Regions from separate parts of the Scandinavium sp. M-37 genome, predicted to be linked through region 1. Evidence: predicted binding sites of a transcription regulator. Region 1 holds the regulator's gene; each other region holds the start of a gene.
The links. The regulator sigma-54, encoded in region 1, starts transcription at its own class of promoters, with help from an activator protein. The targets are predictions, from matches to a motif close to GTTGGCACANNTTTCGCTNT.
Positions count from the first base shown of each region.

Region 2: the regulator sigma-54 is predicted to act here: its motif matches at 2,536-2,555, upstream of ACG0Z5_RS14365 (pyridoxal-phosphate-dependent aminotransferase family protein).
Region 3: the regulator sigma-54 is predicted to act here: its motif matches at 2,292-2,311, upstream of glnK (P-II family nitrogen regulator).

Region 1 is NZ_JBIGIN010000024.1:11,902-16,087, reverse strand. Features, by position in the region: gene lptA (lipopolysaccharide ABC transporter substrate-binding protein LptA) at 1-141, shown strand, start outside; gene lptB (LPS export ABC transporter ATP-binding protein) at 148-873, shown strand; gene rpoN (RNA polymerase factor sigma-54) at 922-2,364, shown strand; gene hpf (ribosome hibernation promoting factor) at 2,387-2,674, shown strand; gene ptsN (PTS IIA-like nitrogen regulatory protein PtsN) at 2,732-3,223, shown strand; gene rapZ (RNase adapter RapZ) at 3,257-4,111, shown strand; gene npr (PTS phosphocarrier protein NPr) at 4,108-4,186, shown strand, end outside.
Region 2 is NZ_JBIGIN010000018.1:53,790-57,975, reverse strand. Features, by position in the region: gene ACG0Z5_RS14375 (gamma-glutamyltransferase family protein) at 1-1,490, opposite strand, end outside; gene ACG0Z5_RS14370 (MurR/RpiR family transcriptional regulator) at 1,599-2,438, shown strand; gene ACG0Z5_RS14365 (pyridoxal-phosphate-dependent aminotransferase family protein) at 2,614-3,846, shown strand; gene hpxK (allantoate amidohydrolase) at 3,865-4,186, shown strand, end outside.
Region 3 is NZ_JBIGIN010000014.1:92,916-97,101, forward strand. Features, by position in the region: gene ACG0Z5_RS12200 (SmdA family multidrug ABC transporter permease/ATP-binding protein) at 1-338, shown strand, start outside; gene ACG0Z5_RS12205 (SmdB family multidrug efflux ABC transporter permease/ATP-binding protein) at 331-2,109, shown strand; gene glnK (P-II family nitrogen regulator) at 2,364-2,702, shown strand; gene amtB (ammonium transporter AmtB) at 2,734-4,020, shown strand; gene tesB (acyl-CoA thioesterase II) at 4,117-4,186, opposite strand, start outside.

The sequences.
Region 1 (4,186 bases):
ATCACCTATCTGGTGAAAGAGCAGAAAATGCAGGCGTTTAGCGAAAAAGGTAAGCGCGTGACCACGGTTCTGGTGCCATCGCAGCTGCAGGATAAGAGCGGCAAAACCACCACACCGGCTCAGCCTAAAAAGAGTAACTAAGACGTTATGGCAACTTTAACTGCAAAGAATCTTGCGAAAGCCTACAAGGGCCGTCGGGTCGTAGAAGACGTTAGCCTGACGGTCAATTCCGGCGAAATCGTCGGTCTGCTGGGCCCGAACGGGGCCGGTAAAACCACCACCTTCTATATGGTCGTCGGCATTGTGTCGCGTGATGCGGGTAACATCATCATTGATGATGACGATATCAGCCTGCTGCCGCTGCATGCTCGCGCCCGTCGCGGAATAGGCTACCTGCCGCAGGAAGCCTCTATTTTCCGCCGCCTGAGCGTGTTTGATAACCTGATGGCCGTGCTGCAAATCCGGGACGATCTCAGCAACGAGCAGCGTGTCGACCGCGCCAACGAGCTGATGGAAGAGTTCCACATTGAGCACCTGCGCGACAGCCTCGGCCAGGCACTTTCCGGCGGTGAACGTCGCCGTGTGGAAATCGCCCGTGCGCTTGCAGCAAATCCTAAATTTATCCTGCTGGATGAACCCTTTGCCGGCGTTGACCCCATTTCGGTTATCGACATCAAACGTATTATCGAGCATCTGCGCGACAGCGGCCTCGGCGTGCTGATTACCGACCATAACGTGCGTGAAACGTTAGCGGTCTGTGAGCGTGCTTATATCGTCAGCCAGGGGCATTTGATTGCACACGGTACGCCAGAACAAATCCTTCAGGACGAGCATGTTAAGCGTGTGTATCTTGGGGAAGACTTCAGACTCTGATAGGGTAGAGATAATTACCATTTCTGGCCGGAGAAATTTGCCCTGATTATGAAGCAAGGTTTGCAATTAAGGCTCAGTCAACAGCTCGCCATGACGCCGCAACTGCAACAGGCCATTCGCCTGTTGCAGCTTTCAACGCTCGAGCTGCAACAGGAACTTCAGCAAGCGCTGGAGAGTAATCCCCTGCTTGAGCAAACCGATCTTCACGAGGAAGTGGATTCACAAGAAGAAACCGACAACGAAGCCAACGATACGTTTGATACCGTCGATGCCCTCGAGCAGAAAGAGATGCCCGATGAGCTGCCCCTCGACGCCAGCTGGGATGAAATTTACACCGCTGGTACACCGTCGGGGACAGGCACTGACTATCAGGACGACGAGCTGCCAATCTATCAGGGTGAAACCACCCAGTCGCTTCAGGACTATCTGATGTGGCAGGTTGGCCTGACGCCGTTCTCCGACACCGATCGCGCCATTGCCACCTCTATCGTTAACGCCGTCGATGACACCGGCTATCTCACCGCCTCAGTGGAAGAGATCCTCGAAAGCATTGGCGACGACGAGCTCGATCTCGATGAGGTTGAAGCGGTTCTGAAACGCATACAGCGCTTTGATCCTGTTGGCGTTGCGGCAAAAGATCTGCGCGACTGCCTGCTGATCCAGCTTTCTCAGTTTGGCAAAGAGACACCGTGGCTGGCGGAAGCCAAAACGATTATCAGCGATCATCTCTCTCTGCTGGCCAATCACGATTTCCGCAGCCTGATGCGCGTCACGCGTCTGAAAGAAGACGTGTTGAAAGAAGCGGTGACGCTGATTCAATCACTGGACCCGCGTCCGGGTCAGTCTATCCAGACCGGCGAACCGGAATACGTCATTCCTGACGTGCTGGTACGCAAGGTAAGCGGCCGCTGGATGGTCGAACTCAATTCCGACAGCATTCCGCGTTTGCAAATCAACCAGCACTACGCCGGGATGTGTAATAACGCCCGTAACGATGCCGATAGCCAGTTTATTCGCAGTAATCTTCAGGAAGCGAAATGGCTGATCAAAAGCCTGGAAAGCCGCAATGACACGCTGCTCCGGGTGAGTCGTTGTATCGTCGAACAGCAGCAGGCGTTTTTCGAAAAGGGTGAAGAATTCATGAAGCCGATGGTGCTGGCGGATATCGCTCAGGCCGTCGAGATGCATGAATCGACTATCTCGCGCGTGACAACGCAAAAGTATCTTCACAGCCCAAGAGGCATTTTTGAGCTTAAGTATTTCTTCTCCAGCCACGTGAACACTGAAGGCGGTGGCGAAGCCTCGTCGACAGCGATTCGTGCCCTGGTGAAGAAGTTAATTGCCGCGGAAAATCCCGCGAAACCACTGAGTGACAGTAAGCTAACCACCATGCTGTCCGAACAGGGTATCATGGTGGCACGCCGCACCGTTGCAAAGTACCGAGAGTCTTTATCCATTCCGCCGTCCAACCAGCGTAAACAGCTGGTCTGACACAACCGATAAGGAAGACACTATGCAGCTCAATATCACAGGACACAACGTCGAAATCACTGACGCTCTGCGTGAATTTGTGAATACCAAATTTGCCAAGCTTGAGCAGTTTTTCGAACGGATTAATCAGGTCTATATTGTGTTAAAAGTGGAAAAGGTGACTCATATCTCGGATGCCACCCTGCATGTTAACGGGGGCGAAATTCATGCCAGTGCGGAAGGGCAGGATATGTATGCCGCAATAGACGGTCTTATCGACAAGCTTGCAAGACAGCTGACCAAACATAAAGATAAACTGAAACAACACTAATTGTCCGGCCGTGCGCCTGATCCGGCTCTTCGGGTCAGGCGGCACGCAGGTGAAATTATGATGAACAACGATTCCGCTCTGCAACTGAGCAATGTCCTTAACCAGGAATGTACCCGCAGTGCTGTTCACTGCCAGAGTAAAAAACGTGCGCTGGAAATTATCAGCGAACTGGCAGCTAAACAGCTGAGCATCCCGCCACAGGTGGTATTTGAGGCGATCCTGACCCGTGAAAAGATGGGCAGTACCGGCATCGGTAACGGCATTGCCATTCCACACGGCAAGCTGGAAGAGGACACCACGCGCGCCGTTGGCGTGTTCGTGCAGCTCGAAACCCCGATTGCCTTTGATGCGATAGACAATCAGCCGGTTGACCTGCTGTTTGCCCTACTGGTGCCTGCCGACCAGACCAAAACGCATTTGCATACGCTGTCGCTGGTCGCCAAACGCCTGGCGGATAAAACCATCTGCCGCCGTCTGCGCGGTGCGCAGAGCGATGAGGAGCTGTATGAAATTATCACCGGCGACGATAGCGGTGATGACGATGCCTAACGGTAAGTCGGTTGTCGTAAGGAGAAACGACTGATGGTACTGATGATCGTCAGCGGGCGCTCGGGTTCAGGGAAGTCTGTGGCTCTGCGTGCGCTGGAAGATATGGGCTTTTACTGCGTCGATAACCTGCCGGTGGTGTTGCTGCCGGAACTGGCGAAAAGCCTGGCTGACCGGCAGATCTCTGCTGCGGTCAGCATTGATGTGCGTAACATGCCGGAATCGCCGGAGATTTTTGAGCAGGCGATGGAAAATCTGCCTGACTGCTTCTCCCCGCAACTGTTGTTCCTCGATGCCGATCGCAACACGTTGATCCGTCGTTACAGCGATACGCGTCGTCTACACCCTCTTTCCAGCAAGAATCTGTCGCTGGAAAGCGCTATCGATCAGGAAAGCGATCTGCTTGAGCCGCTGCGTTCGCGTGCGGACTTGATTGTTGATACCTCTGAAATGTCGGTGCATGAACTGGCTGAAATGCTGCGTACGCGCCTGCTCGGCAAGCGTGAACGTGAGCTGACGATGGTGTTCGAATCCTTCGGCTTTAAGCATGGGATACCGATTGATGCCGATTACGTGTTTGACGTCCGTTTCCTGCCGAACCCGCACTGGGACCCGAAGCTGCGTCCGATGACTGGCCTCGATAAACCGGTTGCTGCATTCCTCGACCGTCATACAGAAGTTCACAATTTTATCTACCAGACGCGTAGCTATCTTGAGCTATGGTTACCTATGCTGGAAACCAACAACCGCAGCTATCTGACGGTCGCGATTGGTTGTACCGGCGGTAAACATCGTTCGGTGTATATTGCCGAACAGCTGGCTGACTATTTCCGCTCCCGCGGGAAAAACGTTCAGTCTCGTCACCGGACGCTGGAAAAACGTAAAACATGAGCGTAAAGCACACCGTTGAAATCACCAATAAGCTGGGGATGCACGCCCGCCCAGCGATGAAGCTGTTTGAACTGG
Region 2 (4,186 bases), on a different contig from region 1:
TCACTCATTCCGGGCAACCATTCCACGTCGTGGCCCTTCTCGCGCAGTGCCGTAAACGTCGCTTCACTGAAGCCACCTTCGAGTTTGAGGGAGTCCGTTGCCTGGCCCCAGGTGCGGCCAAGCAGCCAGCGTGGGGCGCAAACTGCCTCCTGCAACGGCATGCCCTGAATCACATGGCGGGTGAATATCGCCGCCTGGGTTTGCGGCTGCCCGTCACCGCCCATGGTGCCGTACACCATGGTCCGGCCGTCTTTCAGCCGCGCCGCCGCCGGATTAAGGGTATGGAACGGCTGTTTGCCAGGGGCCAGCGCCAGGAGATGATTGGGGTCGAGCTGGAACGCCGCACCACGGTTTTGCAGCAGAATGCCGCTTTCCGGCAGCACCACGCCGCTGCCAAATTCGTGATAAATACTCTGGATGAAAGACACCGCCAGGCCGTTGCCGTCGACAACGCCCAGCCAGACGGTATCCCCCGGGCCTTTGCCTTTGCCCCACGGCGCGGCACGGTGATCGTCAATGCTGGCGGCTAACGCCTGCAACGGTGCGCTTTCCAGCAGGCTTTGGACCGGGAGCGTGACGTGGCGCGGATCGGTGATGTATTTATCGCGCAGGCTAAAGGCCCGTTTGGTGGCCTCAACGATGCGGTGAATGGTCTGCACTTCATCGGCGTTGGCCATCTCCAGATGGTCGGTGATGCCAAGGATCGCCAGCGACACCAGCCCCTGCGTGGGCGGCGTCATATTGAAAATCTCGCCCTGCTGGTGGCTAAGTTTGAGCGGCACGCGACGCCGCGCGCGATGGCTGGCGAGATCCTGCCCGGTCAGCGGGCAGCCGGTCGCCTGAAACTCTTCTGCCATCAGCTGCGCCAGCGGGCCACGATAAAAACTGTCGAGACCGTCATTGGCCAGCCGGGTCAGGGTGCGGGCCAGACGCGGCTGACAAAAACGGCTGCCAGCGGTGGGCACTTCGCCGCGTTGTAAAAAGGTTCCGGCAAAGCCCGGCACACCGGAAAGTTCATGGTATTTGCCCTGCGTAGCGCTGGCCTGCGAGCGGGTGACCGGCATTCCGTCGGCGGCGTAGCGAATGGCATCGGCTAGCAGGCGGGAGAGCGGCAGCTGCCCGCCGCCGAGGCTGGCGGAGATCTTCAGCGCTTCATCCCAGCCGCTGATGGTGCCCGGCACGGTCAGCGCTGCTTTCGCGCCACGATGCGGAATGGCAGCGTGTCCGGCGTAATATTCCAGCGTCGCTAATGCGCCAGCGGCCCCGCTGGCGTCAATGGCAATCGGCTCGCCGCCTGGGGGCACAATCAGCCAGAAACCGTCCCCGCCGATGCCGTTCATGTGCGGATAGACCACGGCAATGGTGGCCGCCGCCGCGACCATCGCTTCGATGGCATCCCCGCCGTGGCGCAGGACCGAAAGTGCCGATTCGCTGGCGAGATGATGAGGGGTAACCGCCATGGCCCCCGGGGCCAGATTACTTTGCATGATTTTTGCTCCGTGGATGGTCTTCGGTGTTATCAGGCAAAAAACGTTCCAGATTGACGCCCGGCGTTGGCCTGTGTCAGCTTAAGTGAAACAAAAGTTGCAGGAGAGGGTATGCAGCAGCTCGATGAGCGCCTGAGGGCGTGCTTTAACGAATTGTCACCGCAGGAACAGCGCGTCGCGTCGTTCATCATGGATCATTTTGACGATCTGGTGAGCTATAACAGCGCCGAGCTGGCGCGGCTGAGCGGGGTCTCGAAGGCCACCGTCAGCCGCCTGTTCCGCCATTTGGGTTATGAGCGCTTCAAAGACATGCGCGACGAGCTGCGAACCCTGCGCCAGAGCGGGATGCCGCTGACCGGTGAACGCGATGCGGTGCAGGGTAACACTCTGCTGGCGCGTCACTATAAACAGGAAATGGCCAATCTGACGCAGTGGGTTAACGCCCTGGATGCCAGCCTGTTTGATGAGGTGATCGCCGCGCTGGCGAGCGCCGGGCGGGTGTTTATCGTCGGCCTGCGTAACAGCGCCCCGGTGGCGTTACACCTGCGCCAGCAGTTGATGCAAAGTCGCGGCAACGTCTGGCTGATGCCGCAGCCAGGCCAGACGCTGGCGGAAGACGTGGTGGATATCACCCCGGAAGATTTGGTTATTGTGGTGGCGTTCCGCCGTCGTCCGCGGGTCATTCGTCCGCTGCTGGAAGCGCTGCAGAGCCAGCAGGCGCAGGTATTGGTGATAAGCGAGCCGCAGGCCACCAGCATTCGCACCCGCTGCCGTTGGCATTTTGCCGCCCCGCTGGACAGCGTTTCGGCGTTCGACAGCTACAGCAGCGCCATGAGCTTGGTGAATTTGTTAGCCAATGCCTTGCTGCACAGCACGCTCAGCGAAGGTCGCCAGCGTATTCACCACATCGCCGACCTCTATCACACCCTGGACGAGCTGGAACAGCGCTGATGCCCTGTTATGGTGCAAATGCACCCGCGCAGGGTTCCGTTTTGATTCAGCGATGAGCGAAACATCCGCGATCGCCCGATGAAAAGCGAAAACGCGGGCTGGCACATTCGTTGCAAAAACGATATCAAAGAATCATTCGTTTCAATAACCGGTTTCCAGACCAAAGGATGTGTTCATGTTCGAGGTTCAGCCTTCTTCCGCTATTAACCCTCCGCACCGTTTGTTGATGGGGCCGGGGCCGATCAACGCCGATCCGCGAGTGCTGCGGGCAATGTCCAGTCAACTGATCGGCCAGTACGATCCGGTAATGACCGGCTACATGAATGAAGTGATGACGCTGTATCGCGGGGTGTTCCGCACTGAAAATCAATGGACCATGCTGGTGGATGGCACCTCCCGGGCCGGGATTGAAGCCATTCTGCTGTCGGCCATTCGCCCCGGCGATAAGGTGCTGGTGCCGGTGTTTGGTCGTTTCGGCCACTTGCTGTGTGAAATTGCCCGACGCTGTCGGGCTGAGGTTCACACCATAGATGTCCCGTGGGGCGAGGTGTTCAGCGCCCAGCAAATCGAGGATGCTATCAAGCGCGTTAAGCCGCGCCTGCTGCTGACGGTGCAGGGTGATACCTCGACCACGATGCTGCAACCATTGCAGGCGTTGGGCGAGATTTGTCGCCGCCACGGGGTGCTGTTTTATACCGATGCCACCGCGTCACTGGGGGGCAACGTGCTGGAAACCGATGCCTGGGGGCTGGATGCGGTCTCTGCCGGATTACAGAAATGCCTCGGCGGCCCGTCCGGCAGCTCGCCGATCACCCTCAGCGCGGAAATGGAAGCGGTGATCCGCGCACGTAAATGCGTGGAGCAGGGGATCCGCACCGGGGATCATCAGGATGGTGAAGACGAGATGATCTGGTCGAACTATTTCGATCTCGGGATGGTGATGGACTACTGGGGTCCGGAGCGTTTGAACCATCACACCGAAGCCACCAGCATGCTGTTTGCCGCCCGCGAATGTGCGCGCATCATGCTTGAAGAAGGAATGGATAACCTGATCGCTCGCCACGAGCTGCACGGTCGCGCGATGCTGAATGGCATTCAGGGCATGGGCCTGGAAGTCTTCGGCGATATCCGCCACAAAATGAATAACGTGCTCGGGGTGGTTATCCCGGCGGGCGTGCATGGCGAGGAAGTGCGTCAGCGCCTGCTCAATGATTTCCACATTGAAATCGGCACCTCGTTTGGCCCCCTGGCGGGCAAAATCTGGCGTATCGGCACCATGGGGTACAACGCCCGGAAAGATTGTGTTCTGCAAACCCTGACCGCGCTGGAAGCGGTACTGAATCGTCTGGGCTTTGCCACCATCCAGGGCGCGGCAATGCAGGCCGCCTGGGACACTTACGAGGGGTGATTCATGCCACAGAACATCATGCCAATGAATGCCGAAGAGGCGCGTCTGGCGGCAGAACGCGTCATGGCGCGCAGCAACCAGCTGGCAGAAATCAGTGAAACCCCCGGGGAGCTTACCCGGGTTTACCTCTCGCCCGAACATTTGCAGGCCAACGCGTTGGTGGCGCAATGGATGAACGACGCGGGCATGACCGCCTGGCAGGACGCGGTAGGCAATGTCTGCGGGCGCTACGACGCGCAGCAGGAAGGTGCTCCCGCGCTGTTGCTCGGCTCGCATCTGGATACCGTCCGCAACGCCGGGCGCTATGACGGAATGCTCGGCGTTCTGACGGCGATTGAGA
Region 3 (4,186 bases), on a different contig from region 1:
GGCTTTCAATCGCCCGCGCACTGCTGCTGGATGCTGAAATCCTGATCCTCGACGATGCGTTGTCCGCGGTGGATGGACGCACCGAACACCAAATTCTGCATAACCTGCGCCAGTGGGGCGAAGGGCGTACGGTTATCATCAGTGCGCACCGCCTGTCGGCCCTGACCGAAGCCAGTGAGATTATCGTCATGCAGCACGGACACATCGCCCAGCGCGGGGAACATGAACAGCTGGCGACACAGCCGGGCTGGTATCGTGACATGTATCGCTATCAGCAGTTGGAGGCGGCGCTTGATGACGTGCCCGAATCGCCGCGTGAGGAGGGAGTCGATGCGTAATTTTGGACAGCTGTGGCCGACGCTCAAACGCCTGCTGGCCTACGGTTTGCCGTGGCGCAAGCCGCTGACGATCGGCATGTTGATCATGTGGGTGGCCGCGGCGGCGGAAGTTACCGGCCCACTGCTGATCAGCTATTTCATCGACAACATGGTGGCGAAAAGCTATCTCCCTTGGGGCATTGTTGTCGGTCTGGCGGCGGCCTATGTCGGACTACAGCTGCTGGCGGCGTCGCTGCATTATGTGCAGTCGCTGTTGTTCAACCGGGCGGCGGTCGGGGTGGTGCAACAGCTGCGCACCGATGTGATGGATGCCGCGCTGCGCCAGCCGCTCAGCGAGTTTGACGTTCAGCCGGTGGGGCAGTTAATTTCTCGCGTCACCAACGATACCGAGGTTATTCGTGACCTGTACGTGACCGTGGTTTCCACGGTGCTGCGCAGCGCGGCATTGATCAGCGCCATGCTGGTAGCGATGTTCAGTCTCGACTGGCGGATGGCGCTGGTGGCGATTGCCATCTTCCCTGCGGTGACCGTGGTGATGGTTATCTATCAGCGTTACAGCACGCCGATTGTACGCCGGGTGCGCGCTTATCTGGCAGACATCAACGACGGCTTCAACGAAGTGATCAACGGGATGAGCGTAATCCAGCAGTTCCGCCAGCAGGCCCGTTTCGGCGAAAGAATGGGGGAGGCAAGCCGCTCGCATTATATGGCGCGGATGCAGACCCTGCGCCTTGACGGTTTCCTGTTGCGCCCACTGCTGAGCCTGTTTTCCTCCCTGATCCTCTGCGGCCTGCTGATGCTGTTCGGCCTGAGCACCACCGGCACGATTGAAGTCGGGGTGCTGTATGCCTTTATCAGCTATCTCGGGCGTCTGAACGAACCGTTAATTGAACTCACCACCCAGCAGTCGATGCTGCAACAGGCGGTGGTGGCGGGCGAGCGCGTGTTCGAGTTAATGGACAAGCCGCGCCAGACTTACGGCGACGACCAACGACCACTGCAAAGCGGCGCCATTGACGTGGATAATGTTTCATTCGCTTACCGGGGCGATCGGCTGGTGCTGGAAGATATACAGCTCAGCGTACCGTCGCGTAACTTTGTCGCGCTGGTCGGGCATACCGGCAGTGGCAAAAGCACGCTCGCCAGCCTACTGATGGGCTACTACCCGCTGAGCCAGGGTGAAATTCGCCTTGATGGCCGACCGCTTTCCTCGCTCAGCCACAGTGTGCTGCGCCAGGGCGTGGCAATGGTCCAACAGGACCCGGTGGTGTTGGCCGAATCGTTCTTTGCCAACGTCACGCTGGGGCGCGATATCAGCGAAGAACAGGTCTGGCAGGCGCTGGAAACCGTACAGCTCGCAGACCTGGCGCGCGGCATGGCTGAAGGAATTTACACCCGGCTTGGTGAGCAGGGCAATAACCTTTCTGTTGGGCAGAAACAGCTCCTGGCGCTGGCGCGCGTGCTGGTCGATACCCCGCAAATTTTGATCCTCGATGAAGCTACCGCCAATATCGATTCCGGCACCGAGCAGGCGATTCAGCAGGCGCTGGCGCTGGTACGCCAGCGCACTACGCTGGTGGTCATTGCTCACCGCCTCTCGACCATTGTCGATGCAGATACCATCCTGGTGCTGCATCGGGGTCAGGCGGTGGAACGCGGCACTCATCAGCAACTACTTGAAGCGCAAGGCCGTTACTGGCAGATGTATCAGCTGCAGCTGGCCGGGGAAGAACTGGCGGCAAGCATCGAAGAAGAATCGCTTAGCGCCTGATGCACCATCAGTAAGCAATTTATTGACACCCGCGTCTGCTGGTGCAAAAACAAAACGCACCTTGCACTGCTTTGGTGCGTTTTTATTTTGCAACTCCTCTCTGATTTTCCTTCCTTCGCATGACGGGGCTCTGTGCCCCACAGAAAAAGCCAGAACGCTCTGAATGACGCCAGTTTTTAATATCTGGCACGCCGATTGCTTTATCTCCTGTGTGTTAGCTGCCGCCATTACCGAATTCTGACTGGAGGGGATCTATGAAGCTGGTTACCGTGGTGATTAAGCCATTCAAACTCGAAGACGTTCGCGAAGCGTTGTCTTCCATTGGTATTCAGGGGCTGACCGTTACCGAAGTGAAAGGCTTCGGGCGTCAGAAAGGCCATGCCGAGCTGTACCGCGGTGCAGAATATAGCGTTAACTTTTTACCGAAGGTGAAAATTGATGTGGCGATCGCCGACGATCAGTTGGATGAAGTGATCGACGTGATCAGTAAAGCGGCGTACACCGGCAAAATTGGCGACGGCAAAATCTTCGTCGCCGAGCTGCAACGCGTCATTCGTATTCGTACCGGCGAAGCCGACGAAGCGGCTCTGTAACTCCTGGCACACAGTGATAGGGATCGAAAAAATGAACAAAATACTGCTGAAAATTGCCCCTGGTGTTCTGGCCCTGCTGCCGGGACTGGCCCTGGCGGCGCCCGCGGTGGCCGATAAAGCCGACAACGCCTTTATGATGATCAGCACCGCGCTGGTGCTGTTTATGAGTATCCCCGGCATCGCGCTGTTTTACGGCGGCCTGATCCGGGGCAAAAACGTGCTGTCGATGCTGACGCAGGTTACCGTCACCTTCGCACTGGTGTGCGTGCTGTGGGTGGTTTACGGCTACACCCTGGCGTTCGGCACCGGCGGGAGTTTCTTCGGCAGCTTCGACTGGGTGCTGTTGAAAGGCATCGAACTGAAAGCGCTGATGGGCACCTTCTATCAGTACATTCACGTGGCCTTCCAGGGCTCGTTCGCCTGTATCACCGTGGGCCTGATTGTCGGCTCGCTGGCGGAACGTATTCGCTTCTCCGCCGTACTGATTTTCGTGGTGGTGTGGATGACCTTCTCCTACGTGCCGATCGCGCACATGGTATGGGGTGGCGGTTTACTGGCCTCGCATGGCGCGCTGGACTTCGCGGGCGGGACGGTGGTTCACATCAATGCCGCCGTCGCAGGCTTGGTGGGTGCATACCTGATTGGCAAACGCGTGGGCTTTGGCAAAGAAGCGTTCAAACCGCATAACCTGCCGATGGTCTTCACCGGCACCGCTATCCTGTACGTCGGCTGGTTCGGCTTCAACGCCGGTTCAGCAAGTTCTGCCAACGAAATCGCTGCGCTGGCGTTCGTTAATACCGTGGTGGCGACCGCTGCCGCCATCCTGGCCTGGGTCTTCGGCGAGTGGGCGGTACGGGGTAAACCTTCTCTGCTGGGTGCTTGTTCCGGTGCGATTGCGGGTCTGGTTGCGGTCACTCCGGCCTGTGGTTACATCGGCGTGGGCGGTTCCCTGATCGTCGGTATCGCTGCGGGTCTGGCGGGGCTGTGGGGCGTCACTGCCCTGAAACGCTGGCTGCGCGTGGATGATCCTTGCGATGTGTTCGGCGTACACGGCGTGTGCGGGATTGTCGGCTGCATCCTGACTGGGATCTTCGCCTCCACTTCACTGGGTGGGGTCGGTTATGCCGAAGGCGTGACCATGAGCCATCAGGTTCTGGTGCAGCTGGAAAGTATCGGTCTGACGATTGTCTGGTCCGGCGTGGTGGCCTTCATCGGCTACAAACTGGCTGACCTGACCGTAGGTCTGCGTGTTCCGGAAGAGCAGGAACGCGAAGGTCTGGACGTCAACAGCCACGGCGAGAACGCGTACAACGCGTGATAATAAGCAAACGGCAACCTCTGGTTGCCGTTTTAGTGTTTGCACCCTCTCCCGGTGGGAGAGGGCTTGGGGTGAGGGCATCAGGCCTTACCAATCTTAGTTGCGATTACGCATCACTCCTTCCTGCACCGTCGAAGCTACCAAAACGCCATCCTGACTGTAAAAC